DNA from 4 places in the Cellvibrio sp. pealriver genome. Region 4 is predicted to be linked to each of the others. Evidence: predicted binding sites of a transcription regulator. Region 4 holds the regulator's gene; each other region holds the start of a gene.
What was found. Region 4 encodes PhoB, which activates phosphate uptake and scavenging genes when phosphate is short. Its sites were predicted from a motif close to TGTCATAAANNTGTAACA; they were not measured.

Region 1 (5,577 bases), 410 kb from region 4:
GTGGTTATGCACTGGAGGCGATGCGTCAGTTGGTCACCAAAGGTTTGGAGACCGGTGCGCCGTCAGTAATGACCGCGATGGCGAAATACCATGCAACTGAATTGATGCGGAAATCAGTTGAGCACTCAATGGACATTGTGGGTGGCCGCGCAATCCAGAAAGGCCCACGCAACTTTTTGGTGGCCTCTTATCACTCGGTGCCCGTGGCGATTACCGTAGAAGGCGCAAACATTTTGACCCGCTCGCTGATGATTTTTGGTCAGGGCGCAATGCGCTGCCATCCGTTTTTGTTTGAAGAAATGCAAGCCATGCAGCTGGAAGATTCAGCGGAAGGTTTGAAGAAGTTCGACAAATTGTTCATCAGTCATTTGGGCCACATTTGCAACAATATGCTGCGCACCAAAGTGCTCGGCATTCTCGGTGGCCGTTTAAGCAGCGTGCCTGCCAATGCCGATGATTTCAGTAAACGTTGGTATCAACGCATTAATTTGTTGAGCGCTGCGCTGGCATCCATGTCGGATATCGCACTGGGTATTTTGGGTGGCAATTTAAAACGTCGCGAGCTTTTGTCTGCGCGTTTGGGTGATGTGCACAGCCAATTATTTATCGCCTGTGCGATATTAAAATTCCACTCCGCGCATCCGCGCACCCGCGCAGAAGATGCCCATGCGGAATATGCATTGACGCGCGCGTTGTATATCGCACAAGAAGCGCTGCGCGATTTTGCTGATAACTTCCCGCAAAAATGGATCGCCAAAATGATCCGCTTTGTGACTATGCCGTTTGGCAATATTGTCAATAAACCCAACGATAATTTAATTCGTGAGTTGGGTGATTTGATTATGGAAGAAAATCCGGTGCGTCAAATGCTCGCGCAATATTTGTATGTGAGCCATGATCCACAAGACGCTGCAGGCCGCGTAGAAAGTACCTACCAATTGCTGCTGTCATTAGGGCCTGTGTGGCATGCGTTTCTCAAAGCCAAAAACAGCGGAAAAATTTCCGGTGCAACAACGGAAGAATTGGCAAAAGATGCGGCGGCAAAAAATATTATCCAACCGCACGATGTTGCTAAAGTGGTGGAATACGATGCGCGCCGCTTCGATTGCTTGTTAACCGATGCATTTGAGAAGTTGTAAACACGGTCGTCAACCCAAGCAATAAAAAACCCCGCAGTGCGGGGTTTTTTATTGTGCCTGCATTTAGCTGTACTTACATTGAACCGTGCTTGCATTAAACCGGTAAATTATCTGTTGCCATCACGCAACAATTCCGCCCTTGGGTTTTCGCGGCGTAGAGTGCGTTGTCTACCCGTTTGAAACAGGTGGCAAAATCCTCATTGTCCCGTTTTTCGCTCACGCCAACACTAATAGTAACGCACAAGGGGTTGTGCTGCTCAAATAGGGTTTCATTAATCAATACCCGAATTTTCTCCGCCAGAATGAACGCCGTTTCTTTGGTAGCGTCCGGCATGATGACGATAAATTCTTCGCCGCCCCAACGCCCCAGAAAATCGTGTTGATTAATGTGTTGGTTAATAATCGCTGCAATATTTCTTAAGACCCGGTCACCAGCATCGTGCCCGCGCCTATCGTTAATCCGTTTGAAATGATCTATATCAATCAGCATTAATGCAAAATCAGGCAGTGCTCGCCGTTTGTCGGAATTTTTATGAAGGCTGATTAACGAACTAATAATGTTGTCGATTCCAAAACGGTTATAGGTTTGTGTGAGTGCATCCACCGTGGAGAGGTGGCGGAATTTATCTTTTTCTAACTGCAAACGCGCATTTTTATCGCTGAGTTGGTGAATGATGCTGACATCGTGCTTGCTTTGTTTATTGAGCTGGATCAACTTGATAATGGCATAGAAAAAAATGCCCAGCATCCAACAGAAAAGAATGAGCAAATACCAGTGTTCGGCAGAAATCCACTCGCCTGCAAATTCGATTTTTTCAATTTGCATGTCGTGGTTGCCCGGTTCCATGCCTTCGACATAATCGATACCCAATGTCATTGCATTGTGCATATCCGGGCGCGATAACTCGCGCGGTATGTCGTAATCCGTTAACCACCAGTCAGCAACAGAAAATTCATCCAAGCCTATGTGTAATTCATTTTCCAGATCGCCGGTGTGAAGATTGATGTAGTTGAATTTGGTGCTGTTAGCATCTTGGGTGTTGGAATACGCCGGATCAAAATTGCGGATATACACGCGCAACCGGTGCGCACTGCCGGTGTAGCGGAGTTTCAGGTTCAAATGTGTGTAACCGGAAAGATCGATGCCGGTATCGAGTGCTTTTTCAAACAGCGCGTTAAAACTGCAAGCAAAATAGTCGCTGTTGGTGATATGAGGGTAATTGCAGCGCCAGATACTCTGGTCTTGATCGAGCCAAAACGCTGCTGGCGCATTATCACCCGCACTGTTGCCCTGCGCAGAAGAGTAAAAATATACATTGATGTCTGAGTTGGGCCAGACGGTAAAGCGCTTTTGCGGAAAAAATTGTTGCGCAAACACCGCTACCAGCGTGAGCAGGATGGCTACTAACAGCGCGGAGTTAAAACTCTTGTCATTCATGGTGAGCGTGATGTCGCAACCGGTTAACCCGAACGTAAAGAAAGCCTTTCAAGTATTGATGAAATGAGGGAATTGTCCAGCAAGGCTCTGCCATCAACGCCTGCGAATAAGGCTGCGCAGTGCGATCAGCGCAAATCGTGCCCAGATGGCAACTAACACCAACGCCAGTAGTGGCAGCGCAGGAGCGGTGTGAAAAAATTTAAGATAAAAACGGCTCATGCCTTTGTGCTTGTGCCATTCCACAAACAGTGGGCGCGATTTGCTGCAAGTGCCTTGATCGTGGGTGATGGGTGCTGAAGGCACAAAGAGAATGTCCCAGCCGGCGCGGATAAAGCGCATGCACCAATCCAGATCTTCACAGTGCAAAAAATACCCTACATCCCACAGACCGACCTGCGCAATTGCCTCGGGTTTAACCAGCATGCATGCGCCGGAAATCGCCTCGACGGTGATAGGGCTGTCGGGCAGTGGTTGCTGGTGCAGGTTAAAATCCACCAACAGCGATGGCCAGCGCTTGGCGAGCGCTTGCAAACCAAATGCGCGTACCAGCGTGCGGCTTGGGGTCGGTGTCAAACGGCGGCCGCCGGCTTGTTCGCTGCCATCGGGGTTCAATAACAAACCGCCCACCATGCCTGCCTTGGGATTACGGGTGAGCTCCTCAAAGAGTTCGGCAACGCTGTTGTTGCCACAAATGCAATCGGGGTTGAGGAAAAACCAGTAAGGGTGCTGCGCTGCGCGTGCACCTATATTGCAGGCTGCGGCAAAACCGAGGTTGGCGGTATTGCGGATAATCCGCACGCGCGCATCGCCCGCAAACTGCGCTTCAACCAATGCGATGCTGTTATCGCGTGAGGCGTTATCCACCAGAACCACGTCGCTCACCTGATCGATAACAGACCGGATGCAGGCCACTAAACCCGGCCCGGCGTTGTAATTGACGATGATGGTGGAGATGGGAGGTGCCACAGTGATATCCGCTTGGGTAAAAGTCCGCGAGCATAGCGGATGTGCGGACGGACTGCATCCGCAGGCTGCATGGGCAAGTGGCGCATTTTGCAGTAGTATGCCAAGCCATTTATGCCGTAAGTGCAAAGACAAGAGTGAAGTTGAAACGTGGATAAACTGATTGGCGAAATGCTCATCGAGCGCGGACTGGTTCAGCCCGACGACATCAAAAAAGCCCTGCAATTACAGCAGTCGGTGGGTGGGCGTATTGGTGCCGGTTTGGTGCGTATGGGCGCAATCGCCGAGGAGCAGTTGCTTGAAGTCTTGTCGCAGCAACTGGAAATTCCGGTGGTGCAATCCGGTAAGGGTTTGCCCGATGCCAGCGCGCTCTACAGTTTTATCCAGCAGTCCCGCTTGGACATCAATTGGTGTATCGATAACCGCGTATTGATCTGGAGCCCGGCCGAACAGCAATTGCATTACACCGGTCGCGATCCGCTTTCCCCGTTTGTGCGCGATGTACTCGCCTATCACTATCCGGAATTCGCCATTCAGCCTTGCCTGTTATCCAGCCACAGTCTGGACATCCTGATCGATTATTTGCGCAAAGAGCTCAATGCCGAGCGCTTTTTCTCGGAAGGCAGCGAAACCAAAGGCCTGCGCGAACTTGCAGAAGAAGCACCGGTAGTCGAGTTGGTAAACAACATTTTCTCCAAAGCCGTGGCCTTTAACGCCTCGGATATCCACCTTGATCCGCAGGAAGAAGTCTTCCGCGTGCGCTTGCGTGTGGATGGTGTATTGCAAACTCATCTGGAGCAGCCGATTGACCGCTACCCGGCGGTGGCCTCGCGGGTAAAGCTTATTTCGGAAATTGATATCGCCGAGCGCCGCCTGCCGCAAGATGGCCGTATCACCACCCGCGTCAACGGCCGCGAGATGGATGTGCGCGTGTCTACTTTGCCCGGTGTGCACGGTGAATCCATCGTTATGCGTCTGTTGCCTAAAGATCGCAAAGAGCTGTCGCTTGCTACCTTGGGATTGGAGCAGGACCATCTGGATCTGGTGGGCTCGCTGATGCAGGAAGCGAACGGGATTGTATTGGTAACCGGGCCGACCGGTTCCGGTAAATCCACCACGCTCTACGCTGCCCTGCAGGAAGCGACTGACGGCACACGCAAAATCCTCACTGTGGAAGATCCGGTCGAATACCAGTTGCCGGGCATCACCCAGGTACAAGCTCATGCCGAAATTGGCTACACCTTTGCCAAAGCCCTGCGCGCGTTCTTGCGTCAGGACCCGGATGTGATCATGGTGGGTGAGATCCGCGATCTGGAAACCGCGCAAATTGCGATCCAGTCAGCACTCACCGGCCACCTGGTGTTATCCACTTTGCACACCAACGATTCGCTTTCCGCGTTCACTCGTTTGATCGATATGGGCGTTGAGCCATTTCTGGTGGCTGCGCCTATCAAGGCCGTACAAGCCCAGCGCTTGGTGCGCAAAGTCTGTAAACACTGCGCCAAACCAACGCAGGTTCCGGAATCGATCAGTGCCGAATTTGCCAAGCTTGAGCGCGGCTTTCTTGGCGAGCATTTTGTACCGATCTGGATGGAAGCTGTCGGTTGCGCCGCCTGTAACCACACTGGCTACTCCGGCCGTATGGGGGTGTACGAGATAGTCCCGATTTCGCCGGAGCTGCACGACATGATTATCGCCAACACGCCAGTGACCGAAATGCGCAAACTGGCGCGCAGGCAAGGCCATAGATCCATGTATCAGGACGGCTTGATCAAAGCCGCCAAAGGCCTGACCACGGTAGAAGAAGTCATGCGGGCAACCAATATTGATGCGGATTCCGAGTAGCGGCCATGCAATTTAGTTACAAAGCCCTCGACCAGCAGCAATCGGTGATCAGCGGTGTTATCGAAGCCACTGACGAACGCGAAGCTGCGCGCCTGATCCGCGAGAAAAACCTGCAACCCCTGACGGTGGCACCCCATGAGGAGTCCTCAGGGAATATCCGCAAAAAACTCGGGCGTGAGGAAATTACCGTCT
Region 2 (5,577 bases), 750 kb from region 4:
TTATTCCTACACACTCGCTGCGCTGCTGTTATTTACGCGCAGCATGTTAAATACCGCGAGTGTATTGCCGCGTATTGATCGCATCGTAAAAACCATTGTGGCAATTTACATCGCCTCACCCATCGCCTTTTTTCTCGCCTACCAAACCGTTATTCCGTTTGCGATGCTGCTGAATGTGGTTGCCTCCACCTTGATTTTAGGGATTGGCATTTACTGCGCCATAAAACGGCAGCGCAGCGCCTATTTTTTTGTTGCCGCGTTTGTGGTGATTTGCACTGCATCGCCGATCAATTCGCTGCGCGTCGCCGGTTTGCTGCCGACTAATTTATTTACTGTGAATGGATTACAAATTGGTTCGGCGATTGAAATGATTTTGCTCGCCTACGCCCTTGCTGACCGGCTTTACACAACGCGTAAGGAAAAAGATGCCGCCCAAATAGCGGCGCTGTCTGCGCAGCAACAAGTGGTGGAAACACTGCAAAATTCCGAGCGCAATCTGGAAGAGCAAATCCAGCAGCGCACCCAGGAACTGATCGAAAAAAATCGTGCGCTTGAATTGCTGTCGATCACCGATCCATTAACCGGTGTATTCAATCGCCTCAAATTAAACCAATTGTTGCGCGATGAAATTGAACGCAGCAAACGCTATGGCATTGGGCTCTCGGTATTGATGATTGATGTCGATCACTTCAAAGCCATCAACGATACCTATGGCCACCCCGCAGGCGATTCCGTGTTAGCTACTATTGCTGCGCAACTGCGCCAGTTCAGCCGCGCCAATGACTCACCCGGCCGTTGGGGCGGTGAAGAGTTTTTGGTGATCTGCCCGGAAACGCCGCTGGATGGCGCAGCCACACTCGCTGAGAGCTTGCGCAGTGTTATTGAGCAGCACCCATTCAACCTTGCAACGCCGGTGACAATCAGTATCGGTGTCACGCAATTCAATAGCGATGACACGCTGGAATCCCTTATGGAACGCGTCGATAAAGCGCTCTATCAAGCCAAACAAGGCGGGCGCAACAAGGTGGTTATCGCGCCCATCGATGCCCTAATCAGCCCATAGATGCCCTAATTAATAGTGCAGCAAAAACCTGAGCCAGCATTCATCACCTCAAGACCGTTAAACACTTTCGGTTATAAGCACCAAACTAATTATCATTAGGCATCCTTCACCTCGGCTGTTAGCCTGCGCGCCCTGTTTATTTTTCAACACTTACATCCCGCAAGCTGTTTATTTATAAGCAGATTGCACTGGAGTTTTATGGATTTTCAGATTGGCTATGTGATCGCAGGCTTGGTGGTCGGTTTTATTGTGGGTATGACCGGCGTAGGCGGCGGATCCTTAATGACCCCGATCCTGCTCTACTTTGGTGTGAGTCCGGCCAATGCGGTGGGTACCGATTTGCTGTATGCCGCTATTACCAAAGCCGGTGGAATCCACGTCCACCATAAAAAGAAAAATATCGATTGGAAAATTACCGGTGAATTGGCCTTGGGGAGCTTGCCTGCGGCGGCACTCACTTTGTGGGCGCTGCATAGTATCCGCATGGATACCGATACACTGAACAGCATTATCAAAACCACACTTGGTTATGCGCTGATCCTGACCGCGATTGCGATTTTGTTTAAACGCCGGATTTTTGATTACAGCAAAAAAAATAACAGCTGGATCACACGCATGAGCCGTCGCGGCCAGATGATAGCGACAGTCGTGACCGGCGTGATTCTCGGCGCTGTCGTTACCATCACCTCCATTGGCGCAGGTGCCTTGGGTACTGTCGCGCTGTTTATGCTCTACCCGCTACTGCCCACTGTCCGCTTGGTGGGAACAGAAATCGCCCACGCAGTACCGCTCACACTGGTTGCCGGAATGGGGCATGCAGGTTTGGGGAATGTGGATTGGCATTTGCTCGCCAACTTGCTGATCGGCTCACTGCCGGGCATTTATTTAGGCAGCCACCTCGCCAACCGCGTAGCCGACCACTATTTGCGCCCGGCACTGGCAATCATGTTGGTGTTTGTGGGATTCAAATTGTTGTTTTGATCTGGACATTACTACCCTCACCCCAACCCTCTCCCGTAAATGGGAGAGGGGGCCAAAAGCATTGTGATCTGAACACCATTGTTCTTGGTATCACTGATGATTAACCCGCCTTATCCGGCGGCGGTGCCACACGCAAGACTTCTTCCATTGTCGTCAAGCCCGCTGCGATTTTCTGCGCGCCGGACAAGCGCAAGGTGCGCATTCCCTCTTTCATTGCCAACTTGCGCAGCTCCTGCAAGTTGCAATCCGGAACTACCTTGTCTTTGAGGTTATCGGACAGCATCAGGATCTCATACAGCCCCTGACGGCCTAAATAACCGGTGTTGCGGCATTCCAAACAACCCACCGGGCGATACACCTTGGCTGGCACAGCCACCTTCCAGGGAGCGACCAGCTCCTGCCAATGTTCGTGGGCGATACTGCCCTCTTCTTTGCAATGGGGGCAGAGTGTGCGCACCAGTCGCTGCGCCATCACGCCTAAAAGCGTGGCATTAATTAGATAGGAGGGAATACCCAAATCGAGCAAACGCGCGACCGTCGAAGGAGCATCGTTAGTGTGTACCGTAGATAGCACCAAATGGCCGGTGAGCGCGGCCTGCACCGCCATCTGCGCGGTTTCCAGATCGCGGATCTCACCTACCATGATGATGTCGGGGTCTTGCCGCATCAGGCTGCGGATACCGGCGGCGAAATCCAGCCCGATCTTGTGGTGCACCTGCGTTTGGTTAAACCGCTCTTCCACCATCTCGATCGGGTCTTCAATGGTGCTGACATTGACCTCATCAGTCGCGACTTGGCGCAGCGACGAATAGAGCGTGGTGGTTTTACCGGAACCGGTCGGCCCCGTAACCAGCAAAATCCCATTGGGGCGGTTGAGCATGGTGTTCCAGCGATTGTAGTCATCGCCCACCAAACCCAAATCACTGAAGCTGCGCTGCAGGACTTCCGGATCAAAAATACGCATCACCAACTTCTCACCAAAAGCGGTCGGCAAGGTGGACATACGCAATTCGATCTCGCTGCCATCACTGCGGCGGGTTTTGATGCGACCATCCTGCGGTTTGCGCTTTTCGGCAATATCCATGCGCGCCAGCACTTTAAAGCGACTGGTCACAGCGGTGGCTACATTCGCGGGCAATTCGTAAACGTAATGAAGAACACCATCAATACGGAAGCGGATGCGCCCGACTTCCCTGCGCGGCTCTATATGGATATCCGACGCGCGCTGGTCATAGGCATATTGCAGAAGCCAGTCTACGATCTTGACGATATGCTGGTCGTTGGCATCAGGATCACTCGCCTTACCCAACTCCACCAACTGCTCAAAGTTGGTAATCGCCGAGCCAGCTGATGCACCGCTTGCGCCCGACACCGAGCGAGCAAGGGTGTAAAACTCCACCATATAGCGCTCAATATCAGCAGGATTGGCTACCACGCGCTTCACCGCGCGGCGCGCCACATGCTCGACTTGCGGCTCCCAGCCCGCCATAAACGGCTGGGTACAGGCGATCACCACATGATCGGCCTCGACTTTCACACAGAGGATGCCGTGGCGCTTGGCAAAGGCGTAGCTCATCACCTCGGTACATTTGGACACATCGATTTTCATCGGGTCGATATGCACCAGCGGCAGCTGTGCTTTGGCCGCCAGCCACTCGGTCAGGGTATCGCCATCCAGATTTTTACCAGGGCGAAGGACATCTTCCATATTTTGGCTTGCGACGTACGCAAGCGGATGCATGATGGCCTGCTCGCGTGTGCGCGATGCCCCCAGTAACAGATTGGCGTCGATCTGACGCATACGGCCATCGGCGACCAGATCCTGAATCAAGCCACGTAAATCCAATACCCGGTCCAACACCTGCGCCATCTTGTTATTCCTGTTTGCGAATGAGGGGATTTCAGGGATTGTAGCGGCTCCAGGCCCAAGCGTCTGCACACCTCACCACAGGATCATCCACACACGCCGCCATACAACACGCCGCAGGCTGGCATTCACACAAGCATCATCTAGCCTGTTAATAATCCCGAAGGGGTAAATGCCTAGCAAATAACCACCCAAAAAGCATCATAAGTTTGTCATAAAAACGCAATAAAGCCGCGTGACCTTGGCAGGCGATCTTTTTATACTGCGCACACTTTTAACCGGAGGGGTAGTCCATGCCTTTTGCTAACCTGTCGAACCTGTTTGGCCGCTCGCCCATCAAGCCCATGCAAGAACACATGGCATTGGCTGTTAAAGCCGCCGCTGAATTGACCAGCTTTTTTGAAGCAGTGACCAGTGATGACTGGACTCGCGCCAGTGAAATCCAGCAACAAGTCGTCAAGTTTGAAAACGAAGCCGACGAAATCAAAAAGCACCTCCGTCTCCACCTTCCCAAAAGCCTGTTCCTGCCTGTACCCCGTACCGACCTGCTGGAACTGCTGACCATGCAAGACCGCATCCCCAACCGCGCCAAAGACATCGCCGGGATCATCATGGGGCGCCGCATGACCATCCCCGCCAGCATGAAAGACCAAATGAATGAGTTTGTGCGCGCAAGCGTCGCCGCTGCCGAACAAGCTCTCACCGCCATCAACGAGCTCGATGAACTGCTCGAAACCGGCTTTAGCGGCCGCGAGCTGACCGTCGTTGAAAATATGATCAAGGAATTGGACATCCTCGAAGAGAAAGCCGACCAACTCGAAATTGGGGTACGCACGTCTCTGTTTGCCCTGGAAGCCCAGTTGCCGCCTGTTGATGTGATGTTCCTCTACAACATCATTGACTGGGTGGGTGATATCGCCAACCGCGCCCACGATGTCGGTGGCCGTTTGCAATTGCTGCTGGCGCACTAACTGTTTTTAATTTTTAGGTAATTCACCATGACTTTATTTGCTGAATACAGCCAAGTGCTGTTCGTTCTAGCCTGTGTCTTCGGCCTGTTTATGGCCTGGGGTATTGGTGCTAATGACGTATCCAACGCCATGGGCACCTCGGTAGGCTCACGCGCACTGACCATGAAACAGGCAATCCTGATTGCGATGGTATTTGAGTTTGCCGGTGCCTATCTCGCAGGCGGTGAAGTAACAGAAACCATCCGCAGCGGCATTGTTGAGCTGGATGTAATGACCAGCCATCCGGATTTATTTGTGTTTGGCATGTTGTCATCACTCCTTGCGGCAGGTACCTGGCTGTTAATCGCCAGTATCCTCGGTTGGCCAGTATCCACCACCCACTCTATCGTAGGCGCGATTATCGGTTTCGCCGCTGTTGGCATCTCGGTTGATGCGGTGCAATGGGGTCAAGTCTGGGGCATCGTGGGCAGCTGGGTCACCTCTCCTTTGGTTGCAGGTATTCTCTCTTTCTGGATTTTCCGCTCGGTACAACATCTAATCCTCGATACTGAAGATCCTTTCGCAAATGCCAAACGTTACATTCCTTTTTATATGTTTGCCGTTGGCTTTTTCCTGTCGATGGTCACTATTCTCAAAGGCCTTAAGTACGTCCTCAAAGAACATCACCTGGAATTCAGCTTTATTCAAGCGATGAT
Region 3 (5,577 bases), 2.4 Mb from region 4:
GAAAAAAGCCGAGTAATGCGAGTTGATCCTGCCGCAGTGGATTACACCGCTGCTATTAGCGGCGCAGGCCTTGGCTTGCGCCGCAGCCTCTTGAATACGCTGGAGCAATCAGCGCCGGACGATATTCATTTTATGGAAGTCGCGCCGGAAAATTGGATTAATGTTGGTGGACGTTTAGGTAAAAAATTCCGTTCATACACCGAACGTTTTCCCTTTGTTTGTCACGGCCTTTCGTTGTCCATTGGTTCACCTGCACCGCTTAATACAGAATTATTATTGGCGATAAAAAAATTCATGCATGAACACAGTATTCGCTACTACAGCGAACATTTGAGTTATTGCAGTGATCACGGCCAGCTTTATGATTTACTCCCTATTCCGTTTACGGAAGAAGCAATCGATTACGTCGCTGAACGTATCCAGCGTGCACAAGATATTCTCGGGCAGCGTATCGCCATTGAAAACTCATCGTATTATTGTGCGCCCCAGCAAGAAATGAGCGAGAGCGATTTTATTAATGCCGTGATAAAAAAAGCGGACTGTGCGCTCTTGTTGGATGTTAATAATATTTACGTGAACAGCATTAATCACCGGTACGATCCTTACGAATTTTTGGCTAGCTTACCGGGTGAACGCACAGCCTATATTCATATTGCTGGCCATTTTGAAGAAGCAGAGGATTTGCGCGTGGATACGCACGGCACGCCCGTGATTAACCCCGTGTGGAAACTACTGGAAAAAACCTATGAATTATTTGGCGTAAAACCCACTTTGTTGGAGCGGGATTTTAATATTCCACCGCTGCCGGAATTGATGAGTGAATTGGAAGAAATAAAAAAACGCCAGAAGCTATTTGCAACGGGAGCGCCGTTGCGATGAAAACATTCCAGCAAACTCAATTGGCATTTGCACAGCATATGCGCGCACCACATGAATATCCTGCACCGGCAGGAATAGAAGATCGTCGTGTGGGTATTTACCGCGAGTTGGTGTACAACAATATCGAAAGTTTGATTGCGACGGTTTTTCCTGTGCTGCGTTCGTTGTTGTCAGATTCCCATTGGCACAGCATGGTGCAGGATTTTATCCAGCACCATGAATGCAAAACGCCCTATTTTTTGGAAATCAGTGAAGAGTTTTTGCATTATCTTGTGCAGGAGCGTGGTGTGCGTGAGGGTGATCCGCCATTTTTGTTGGAGCTGGCACACTATGAATGGATTGAGTTGGCACTGGATGTGAGTGAAGATTCTATTCCCCCGGCAGGGGATTTGCCTGCCGATCTTATGGCTGCAAAACCGCGAGTCTCTCCTTTGGTCGCTGTTCTCGCGTATCAATATCCCGTCCATAAAATTTCCCCACAGTATCAACCGCAGCTTCCTGAGCCAGCGTATTTGGTTGTGTACCGCAACCGTGCGGATAAGGTATGTTTTATGGAAACCAACCCACTAACCCAGCGATTGTTGTCGTTATTGCAATCCCGGTCAGATACTTTGGCTGATGTTGTGGCGACTATCGCTAAAGAGCTTGGGCATCAAGATAACAGTGATTTGGCTGCTAGTGCGCTGGAGCGGATAACCCATTTATGCAATGCAGGTGTGATTAGTCACTTTGAGTGATATTTGTACGGTGCTGCACTCTTTTTAGTCAGTGGTTGACATTTTGATTATCAAAATCGAAAAAAATACGCAAAAAAATAGATTTTTGATCTAAAACCACGCCCAATCACAAGACTTCGTCATTTTTCTTTCTATACTTGATGCGCGTATTCGGTGCGTTTGTCATATTTCTGTAACTTTATGGTCACACAATGGCAATGCGACTGAAACACAAGTGTCATTATTTCAATAAGCCTGATCCCCGATGGCCAGGAATTGGACATCAAAAAACACACATCAAAGGAGTCAACTCCATGAAAAAATCATTATTAGCGTTGCTGATCGCTTCCGTTATTCCCGCAGCTGCATTTGCCGATGTTGTTGTCTACGGTAAAGCAAACCTATCTGTGCAAAATGCAGATGAAGCTGAAGAATCAAAATTGGAACTCGTGAGCAACGCCTCACGCATTGGCGTTAAAGGCAGTGAAGAAATCAATTCGGGCCTCAAGGCAATCTATCAGTTTGAATATCAAACCGAGGTTGATGATGGTGCTGGTGGCTCCTCTAACCAAACGTTTACCCAGCGCAATATTTATGTAGGCCTGCAGGGCAGTGGCGGCACCATTATTGGTGGTCATTTTGATACCCCGGTGAAAACGGCTCAGGAAAAAGTGGATCTTTTCAATGACCTCGAAGGTGATATTAATTATCTGGTCGATGGCGAAACCCGTTCCAAGAATATTGTTCAATACACCACTCCTGCCTCATGGGGCGCTTTTGCAATCAATATTGCGGGTGTTGCTGCTGAAAATAATGCTGCAGATGATGGCGTGTCTGCTTCTGTTACTTACACCACACCGGCGTTTTATGTAGCGCTTGCTGCAGAGCAGGACGTCAGTGCGCAAACCATGGATATTTTGCGTTTGGTTGGCCGTTATACCGTGGGCCCAGTTCAATTGGGCGCTTTGTTTGAACAATCATCCGTCAGTGCGTCTGTTGCGGGTACTGCCGTGGATTTGGATTCTGATGCGTGGTTAGTGTCGGCAAAATATAATGCAACCGATAAGTTTGCCTTGAAAGCACAGTACGGTGATGCGGGTATGGATGTCACCGCCGGTGGCTTGGTGGTTGATGCAGGTGGCGACTCTTTGAGTTTGGGTGCCGATTATTTGTTATCTAAAAATACCACTTTGTTTGGTTATTACACTCAAGAGACAGCTGAAGTTGATTCTGATGAAGTAGTGGACGATAACTGGATTGGTGTAGGTATTGATCTTAAGTTTTAATGGTAAGGTTGATCCAACAAAGGGTGCTTAGGCACCCTTTGTTTTTTCTTACACTTGTTTTTTTATATTTGTTTTTTGCTTAATACAGCGCTGGGGATACTAATGAAACCTATCATTTTTACAATGCAGTTATTGTTTATATCATCGCTGCTTACCTCTGCGGCATTTGCGGATGATGAGTGTGGCGCTGCAGTTGATGCCGCTGACTCCATGAATGTTAATCAAAAGGAATGTGACTATAGCGATAAAGGATTAAACGGATTTCTTCATAAGGCATTTAAAAAAGGGAATGATGGTGCTGTGTTGGAGACTACTGATAGCAATCCATCATCATTAGCCAGTGCACAGGAAGAAAACATCCAGCGTAATTTCTCCGCATCTGTTAAGTCATACGCATTAACCGAAAGTAAACAACCAGTAAAAAAAGCGCAGGGCTTTTCACTGGAAGTGGAAGTTGATCAGTGGGCGAACTTGCCCGTAGCGAGAGCGCAGTTGTTGCCCAAGGCATTGGAGAAATGTGGAAAAGGCTTTTCTATCACAGGTGAGCATTATCGCAGTTTGGCCATGGGGCGAATTGAACTGCAGTTGCAGTTTGAATGTGATAAATAATGTAAGGTTTGAAAATAAAAAAGGTCACAGCAATGTGACCTTTTTTACAGCTATCGGCTTTTACTATTTCGCGTAATTCACTACCGCGATGTAATGCATAGCGGTGGGTTTGTTTTCCACAAAGCCTGGAATAAATTTGGATTTTTTCAGTGAGCTTTCGATGCTATCGGCATCGGCTTGTTTGCGCAGCGCCGCTTCAATAGTGCTGACGGTTTCTACTTTTCCGTCGGCTTCAATATTGGCCATCACACGGGTCATTTTGCCTTCGGCAAAAAATAATTTACCATCGCCGCGCTCTTTGGTGGTGTAGTGCGCATACCAGTCACTGGTGTCCAAACGTTCTTGCGGTGCGAAATAGTGAGTGCCGTATTGTGCTTGCAATGTGCCCAGGTTCGGCAGCAATACAATCGGAGCCTGGGTTCCGCCCAATGAATAGACAACGCGCATTTGCATTCTTACCGGTACGGTTTTTCCGTCGATAGTTGCGGGTTCAAAGGTGGCGGATTTCAATGCAGACTCAGTGACTTTTTGCATGGAAACCAACGGGCTGTTTTCGTAGCAATTAACAGCGTTGATATTACCGGTGCTCATCACATCGGCCTGGCAATAAACCGCAACGGTTTTTACACCTTCGCCAAAAGAAGCGGGCAGGGTAATCTGTTTAGTTAATGTTTCAGCAGCATTGCCGAAGTTAGCAGGGGTATAAGCAGTGGCGTAGCTCGCAAATGGGGCTGCAGCCGCTACAATTGCCAGTGAGCGGATCAATTTTTTAAGAATATTGTTAGTCATTTTAGTGCTCCTCGTGAATCAATAAACGGCAACCTGCACCCTTTCGGGTCAACGATCTCCGAACTCATTGTCAGATTAGCACCGGCCTTAGCACACTATTGTGAATAGTTTGTGACAATTTCAGGCTTAAACAGAAAAAAGTTAAAAATTTTTTGTTATTTACACCATTTTTATAAAAATCCTTACGGGAAAATAATGGCAAGCAAAAAAAGCCACCCGAAGGTGGCTTGTGTAATCCTTTTAAATAAATCTCCGTTAAATCCATTTCCTTATAGGCGGGACATCCTGTCTCTCCCTGTCCTTTTTTAAAAGTTGTAGCTGATGTCAAGGCTGATGCTGGTGCCCACTTCTTGACGAAGGATGGTGACATCTTGCCCTTGCACATTGGTTTGGGTGATTTCACGATCTTCATCCAGCAAGTTGCGCAGTTTTGCTTTGAGGATGAGCTGCTCAATTGGATAGTAGGAATAGGTAAAATCCAGCGAACTAAACGGTTGCTCAAAGGCGTCGTCGTGACCAGTATCAACAGCAGCGAGTGTCAGTTTTTCACCGGCGATATTGTAGGAAAGCGCTGCGCCGTGTTTACCATCATCCGAGTCATAACCCAATTGCGCATTGAGCACGTAAGGCGATTGACCGCTCATAGTGCGAACGCTATTGGTGTAACCGCCGTTGGTGGGTGAAACCACTTCTGAATCACTTAAGGTCAGGTTGCCTGAGACGAAGAAGCCGCGCTCAAGATTCCATAAGCCTTCAAATTCCACACCGTAGAGCTCGCCAGACAATGCGTTTTCAAAACTCATGATGATGTCGCTGTCTGAACCGGGTTCCAGTTTTTGTTCGATAGGATCAGTGATGTCTTTGTAGAACAAAGAAACGGTCAGGTTGTTGCCGCCATCGAAATACCATTCACCACGTAAATCGATATTATCCAACATGGAATCGCGCAGGTTTGGATTGCCGCGCACGCGGATATTCAATTCAGGATCGATATAAACCACATCGGCCATTTCACGCAGGTCAGGGCGCACCACCGTTTGCGCATAACTCAAACGCAACTGGAAGGTTTCTGAATTCATGAAGCCATCGTTGATGTAGGTTAATGCCGCCGATGGATACACATCATCACTGCGACGAGTGTAAGTCTGGTTTTCGTTTTGCAATTCCTTGATCAGGTTTTCCAGCGTAATGCCGGTGTAATCGAGCAGATCGAGTGGCAACAGCGCGGTGCGGAAATCTTCGTAGCGCGCACCAGCGGTGATGCGCCAGGTATCGCTCAGGGTTGCATCGATCATCCC
Region 4 (5,577 bases):
GTAAGTAGCACCGTTTACATAAGCAGGAGAAGTACAGTTACCGGTAGACACAGATGATGCTACTGATGAAGCAACAGAAGACGCTACGCTTGAGCGGCTTGATGAGCTAGGTGCAACGCTGGATGGGGTAGATGAAGTTGAACCACCGCACGCACCTAGATCCAACCAGTGAGCGTATTGGCCATTGCTGGTCTCTGGGTTGTTGCCTTGAGTCCAGTAGTTAGCCTGATAACGCTTGCCGTTGTGTTGTACTTGGGTTGGGTTTTGGTAAGCGATAGTTGGATTCCAGATACCCAAACCAGCACAGGTATTGTTGGAAATGCTTGAGCCAACAGATGAGCTTGCTACAGAACCTACAGAAGAAGACGACGCAGGAACAGAAGAGTTACCGCCACCGCCGTAGTTTACGTCGATACATTGATAGAAGCCTTCAGCCGCATCTCTTTCCCAGTCACGTTGCCATACGCTGTACACAATGTGACGGCCAGTACGTGGTGGCATTTGAACGGTGTGGTAAGAGAATTGTTCTTGATCAGCTTTACCTGAATCGTGGATCAATTCAAGGTCAGACCAGCGCAGTGGTTGCGCGTGGTTGTAGCCTTCGCGGGTGATGTAGTAACGGAAGTACATGGTTTTGTGCGCAGCGGTGTTAGTCCACACGAATTGCAGTGGGCCTGCACTTACGTTGGTTGCTGGCCAGTCGGTGCGCGCCAGATCCATACCGTACAGGTTAGAGCGGCCTACAGAGCAAAGACGGCCATCCGGAATAAAGTATTCGTGGTTGTCACGCACACCACCCACTGCCACTTCTTGTGGAGTGTAGAGACCGCCGTTGCCCGCTGCTTTCGCTGCGATACACGCTGGGTGGGTCGGGTTCTCAATGCCGTTGTCCTTACATTGGATCACACGGCTTTTTGGGGAAGATACATAACCGTGGGCAAATGCCTGGCCTGCAACCAGAATTGAGCCCAATACGACTGCGGAAATACCGCATGCTTTCATTGTCTTTTTCACTTTCAATCTCCGAACTTATTGTTTGTTAGATGGTGCCTGGACAGCACTCGGGAGTACGACTGAATAAAACATGCACGTGATCAGGGCATGGCGCAAAGATCATTGCATGGGAACGAGTCTAAAATGACAACGTTGTATTGGCGAGTCCGACTTTCAGTTTGGGGGGTAATATTTTGGGATGCAGGTTTGATTTTCGGAAAATTTTCAGAAGAAAACGAAATTAAAAGTTCGAATTTTATTTTGACGTCAAAATAATGTGATTAGCTGCGCAAATAACAGAATTTATTGCGGCAAAGGGAAGACACACATGAACACACTGCCTTTGCCGGGTTCGCTGGTGATTTTCAGTTCGGCCTCATGGCGCATCAATACGTGCTTCACAATCGCCAATCCCAGACCTGTTCCACCCGTCCCACTATTTCTGCTGGCATCGACACGATAAAAGCGCTCGGTCAAACGCGGGATATGCTGCGCTTCAATACCGGGGCCGTTATCGCTCACCGAGACATAGACATTTTTTTGGTCTTGCCAGAGCAGCATGCTCACTTTGCCGTCGGCGAGTGTGTATTTGATCGCGTTAGTGACCAGATTGGAAAAGGCGCTGTGCAATTCTTTTTCATTGCCCGGTAACAACAAAGGCTTGGTGGTGTTGTTGCAGATCAGAGTCAGCTGCTGGTTTTTTTCTTTGCTGAGCACTTCCGCTTCACTTTTGATAATCGTCAGCAGCTGCTCGATATTAATCGGCTTGTGGTTGTGACCCGCTTCGGTGGTTTCCAGTTTGGACAGCACCAGCAAATCGTTGATCAGCAGCGACATGCGTTTGGCCTGCTGCAACATCTGCTGCAAGGGCTTATTCCAGCTGGGGATGGTGTTGTTATCGGCCAGCGTTTCTACGTAGCCGTTGATCACCGTGAGCGGCGTGCGCAACTCGTGGGACACGTTGGCCACAAAGTCTTGCCGCATTTTTTCCAGATTGTGCACCTGGGTGATATCGCGCACGACGATCAAGCGTTCGTTTTTACCGAATGGGGTAATCTGAAATTGCAGATGCTTGGAGGCAAAGCGGGGCGACGGCAGCTCAAGCGGTTCTTCGTATTTGCCCTCTTCAAAATAGGCGACAAATTTGGGGTGACGGATAAAGTTGATTACCGACTGCCCCTGGTCTTTGGTGTTGAGCGCCAGCATGCGATGGGCAGCGGGGTTCCAGAAGTCCAGATGGCCGCGCGCATCCAAAATGATCAAGCCGTCTTTCAGTGATGAGCTGATTTCCTGGATGCGTTTGATCACCGCTTGCAGGTTTTCTTTTTCAAGGCGCTGGTCGCGCTGCAATTGATAGATGTTGTCGAAAATTTGCCCCCAGATGCCGCTGGCTTCTGGTGGATTTTGGCTGTCCTGCCGTACCAGCCATTGGTTGAGGCGGCGGATTTGCCAGAGCATCCAGACGATATAACTGGAGCAGCCAATCAGCATCCACAGCGAATAATTATCGCTGAAGAAGCCAATCAGGCTGCAAATGGCGAGGATGATAAGAATGCGCTGGAGTTCAGCGCTAAAACCTTTTAACAACGTCGAGCCTCTTGGTTCTAAATCCGCGGCTGCAGCTGATCAGCACTGCGAGACTCGCCGTGAATACATCCATGTAGGCTCGACTGCGGCATCCATGCCGCAGACGGTCTCGCAGCACTGATCAGCTGCAGCCGCTCACGAAAGTGTTATCAGGCTTCAATACGAGTAGAAAAACGATAGCCCGTACCGCGCACTGTCTGGATCAGGTCTTCGTGGCCATCCACGGTCAGGGCTTTGCGCAGGCGACGGATATGCACATCGACCGTGCGCTCTTCCACATACACATTGCCGCCCCAGACGTGATCCAGTAACTGGCTGCGAGTATAGGCTCTTTCCTGATGGGTCAGGAAAAATTCCAGTAAACGATATTCGGTTGGCCCCATATCCACCGACTGGTTATTGATGGTGACGCGGTGGCTGGCGGGGTCAAGGCACAGGCCTTGTACGGTGATCGGTGCTGAGTTGATTTGCGGATCAGCGCGGCGCAACACGGCTTTCAAGCGGGCAACCAGTTCACGCGGGGAAAAAGGCTTGGTGATGTAATCATCGGCACCCACTTCCAGCCCCTGGATCTTGTTGTCTTCCTCGCCTTTGGCGGTGAGCATAATGATGGGGGTGTTGGCGGTGACTTCGTCGCGTTTTAAACGGCGCGCCAGTTCAATACCGCTGGTGCCGGGCATCATCCAGTCGAGCAGAATCAAGTCTGGTTTTTCATCAATGATCAGGCCGTGGGCATCCTGCGCATTGCTTGCCTCCATTACCTGGTATTCGGCCATTTCCAGCGCCACACGCAGCATGTCGCGGATTGCGGATTCATCGTCAACGATCAGGATTTTGCGACCAGTCATAAATGTTCTGCCTGAAAAAACTACGGGGTGCCGCACAGGTTTGTGAAGCTATTGTTGCAGCTTATTAAATAAGTTCAGTGTTACACATTTATGACAGGATAAAAATTTTGCGCTAGCGCAATGCGTAATCGGCAGCAATACCCGCAAACACCGCCGCACCAACCCAATTGTTGTTCAAAAACGCCTTGAAGCAGTCCTCGCGTTTGCGAAAGCGGATTAACCATTGTTGATACACAAAAAGCGCTCCCGCAACCGCAAGCCCAAGGAAGTAAGCAGCGCCTAATTCAAAGCGCTCCCCAACAAGTAACAGCGCGTAAAGCGCCATCACCTGCAGCACCCCGGTCATCAGCCGGTCTTGCTCACCAAACAAAATGGCGGTGGATTTCACGCCGATTTTCAAGTCGTCGTCGCGGTCAACCATCGCGTAAAAGGTGTCGTAGGCGACTGTCCAGAGCACCACCGCGAGGTAAATCAGCCACATACCATGATGCAACTCCCCGGCTTGCGCGGCATAGGCCATAGGGATTCCCCATGCAAATGCAGCCCCGAGCACCACTTGTGGCAAATGGGTGTGGCGTTTCATAAACGGATAACAGAAAGCCAGAATCAGCCCGCCAACGGACAGCTTGATCGTGAGTGGATCGGTCATCAGCACCAGCCCGAACGCAATCATGCAGAGCGCGATAAACAAGCCAAGCGCCTCTTTGCTGGATACTGCACCGGTCGCGAGCGGCCGGTCTTTAGTGCGCTTGACCTTGCCGTCGATCTTGCGGTCGGCAAAATCATTAATCACGCAGCCTGCAGCGCGCATCACAATCACACCCAAAGTAAAAATCACCAGATTTTTGATGCTGGGCACACCCTTGGCGGCAATCCACAAGCTCCATAGCGTCGGCCAGAGCAAGAGCAAAGTTCCGATAGGGCGATCCATACGCATCAAGCGCCAATAAAGCAGGACTTTTTGGCGCAGGTCTGTCTGGCCTGCTGCTTTTTGCGTGGCGCGCTGGAGGATTTTGCCGGCACTGGATTTTGCGGCCTTAGCAGATTTGGGAACGGCAGATTTTGGGGTGGCAGATTTGGGAGCTGCTGGTTTAGCCGAGCCGGTTTTGGTGGAGGTTGCAGCAGGTTTTTGTGAGTTGGGAGTTGTCATAACCAAAGCGCCGGTATTGTTGGAGTTATCGGGTATCAGGACGGATCTGGATTGTCTGGCTGTCACATTCGAGCGATCAAATCAGGCTACTGAATCAGGGCGATAAAGTCAGGTAAAAACACTTCGCTGACCAACAGGGGTTTGGCGTGTAGATAAAACACCGAACGCCGCCCCCACAGATGCCCCTTGCCGCACAATTCGGCTGGCATATAGGCATGATCGCGGCTAATCCGCGCCACTGCAATGGCGCTGCGCACCAAGTGTGGCTGACTGAACAAAAACGCGCCTAGCGGGCGGCTGCCTTGTTGGCGCAGATGACGCAGTGATCCGGTCAGGCTCGATAGCGGCAAAATACTGCGCGCAAATACCCAGGGGGTTCCTTTGCCGCAGAGTATCACCTCGCGGATCAGCGCCTGCTGCGGGCGGCTCATACCCAGCGCCTGGCGCTCATTCAAGCTCGGGATACCAAGCGCCTGGCGCAAGACTTTCACTGCAAACTGCCTCTGGCTTAATGAGACGAGGCGCGCTGTCAGCGAGCCGTTATCGGCCAGCCAATCCTGTAACACGGCTTGCGGGCGCTGTTGGCGGGCAAGTTGGCGGAGAGGTTTCCACGAACGGGTTGAAAGCGGGCGGGGCATCGCAGCCTTGGACAAAGCGGGTTCCTCAATCGGCTAATATGGCGGTCGGCTTGCGCTGGCACGCGCAAATGCATGGGCGGCAGTTTATCAGCTTGGCCAATCCCAAGCGTGAATAATGCGTTTACAAGTCTGCCGCAATCCCGTGAATGCAGGTAAACTCCCTGTGAAAATCAATGTTGATGGAGAGAGAAAACATGCATAAGACCGACATAGTAGTGGCTTTGGCCAATAATTCTGATCTGGGTGTCAATAAAGCGGATCTGGTGGTTTCGGCTTTTATCGAGCAAATTACCAATGCACTGGCGCGTGGTGAATCAGTGGCCTTGTTGGGGTTTGGCACCTTTAATGTGAGTGAGCGCGC

Region 1: VC28_RS15830 (GspE/PulE family protein) is a predicted target of PhoB. The motif match lies at 3,629-3,646, and genes of this name have one in related genera.
Region 2: VC28_RS17190 (TIGR00153 family protein) is a predicted target of PhoB. The motif match lies at 4,122-4,139, and genes of this name have one in related genera.
Region 3: VC28_RS03300 (porin) is a predicted target of PhoB. The motif match lies at 1,777-1,794, and genes of this name have one in related genera.

What each region holds. Positions count from the first base shown of each region.
Region 1 covers NZ_KQ236688.1:3,623,460-3,629,036, forward strand. Annotated here, with positions in the region: gene VC28_RS15815 (acyl-CoA dehydrogenase) at 1-1,139, shown strand, start outside; gene VC28_RS15820 (GGDEF domain-containing protein) at 1,234-2,577, opposite strand; gene VC28_RS15825 (glycosyltransferase family 2 protein) at 2,671-3,543, opposite strand; gene VC28_RS15830 (GspE/PulE family protein) at 3,691-5,385, shown strand; gene VC28_RS15835 (type II secretion system F family protein) at 5,391-5,577, shown strand, end outside.
Region 2 covers NZ_KQ236688.1:3,966,197-3,971,773, reverse strand. Annotated here, with positions in the region: gene VC28_RS17205 (sensor domain-containing diguanylate cyclase) at 1-1,063, shown strand, start outside; gene VC28_RS17200 (sulfite exporter TauE/SafE family protein) at 1,262-2,044, shown strand; gene VC28_RS17195 (type IV pilus assembly ATPase TfpB) at 2,145-3,914, opposite strand; gene VC28_RS17190 (TIGR00153 family protein) at 4,205-4,882, shown strand; gene VC28_RS17185 (inorganic phosphate transporter) at 4,910-5,577, shown strand, end outside.
Region 3 covers NZ_KQ236688.1:796,007-801,583, forward strand. Annotated here, with positions in the region: gene VC28_RS03285 (HvfA family oxazolone/thioamide-modified RiPP metallophore) at 1-16, shown strand, start outside; gene VC28_RS03290 (HvfB family MNIO-type RiPP peptide maturase) at 16-879, shown strand; gene VC28_RS03295 (HvfC family RiPP maturation protein) at 876-1,616, shown strand; gene VC28_RS03300 (porin) at 1,910-2,881, shown strand; gene VC28_RS03305 (hypothetical protein) at 2,984-3,490, shown strand; gene VC28_RS03310 (hypothetical protein) at 3,554-4,279, opposite strand; gene VC28_RS03320 (TonB-dependent receptor domain-containing protein) at 4,585-5,577, opposite strand, start outside.
Region 4 covers NZ_KQ236688.1:3,216,676-3,222,252, reverse strand. Annotated here, with positions in the region: gene VC28_RS14010 (lytic polysaccharide monooxygenase) at 1-1,014, opposite strand, end outside; gene phoR (phosphate regulon sensor histidine kinase PhoR) at 1,297-2,580, opposite strand; gene phoB (phosphate regulon transcriptional regulator PhoB) at 2,730-3,428, opposite strand; gene ubiA (4-hydroxybenzoate octaprenyltransferase) at 3,541-4,365, opposite strand; gene VC28_RS13990 (chorismate--pyruvate lyase family protein) at 4,665-5,231, opposite strand; gene VC28_RS13985 (HU family DNA-binding protein) at 5,411-5,577, shown strand, end outside.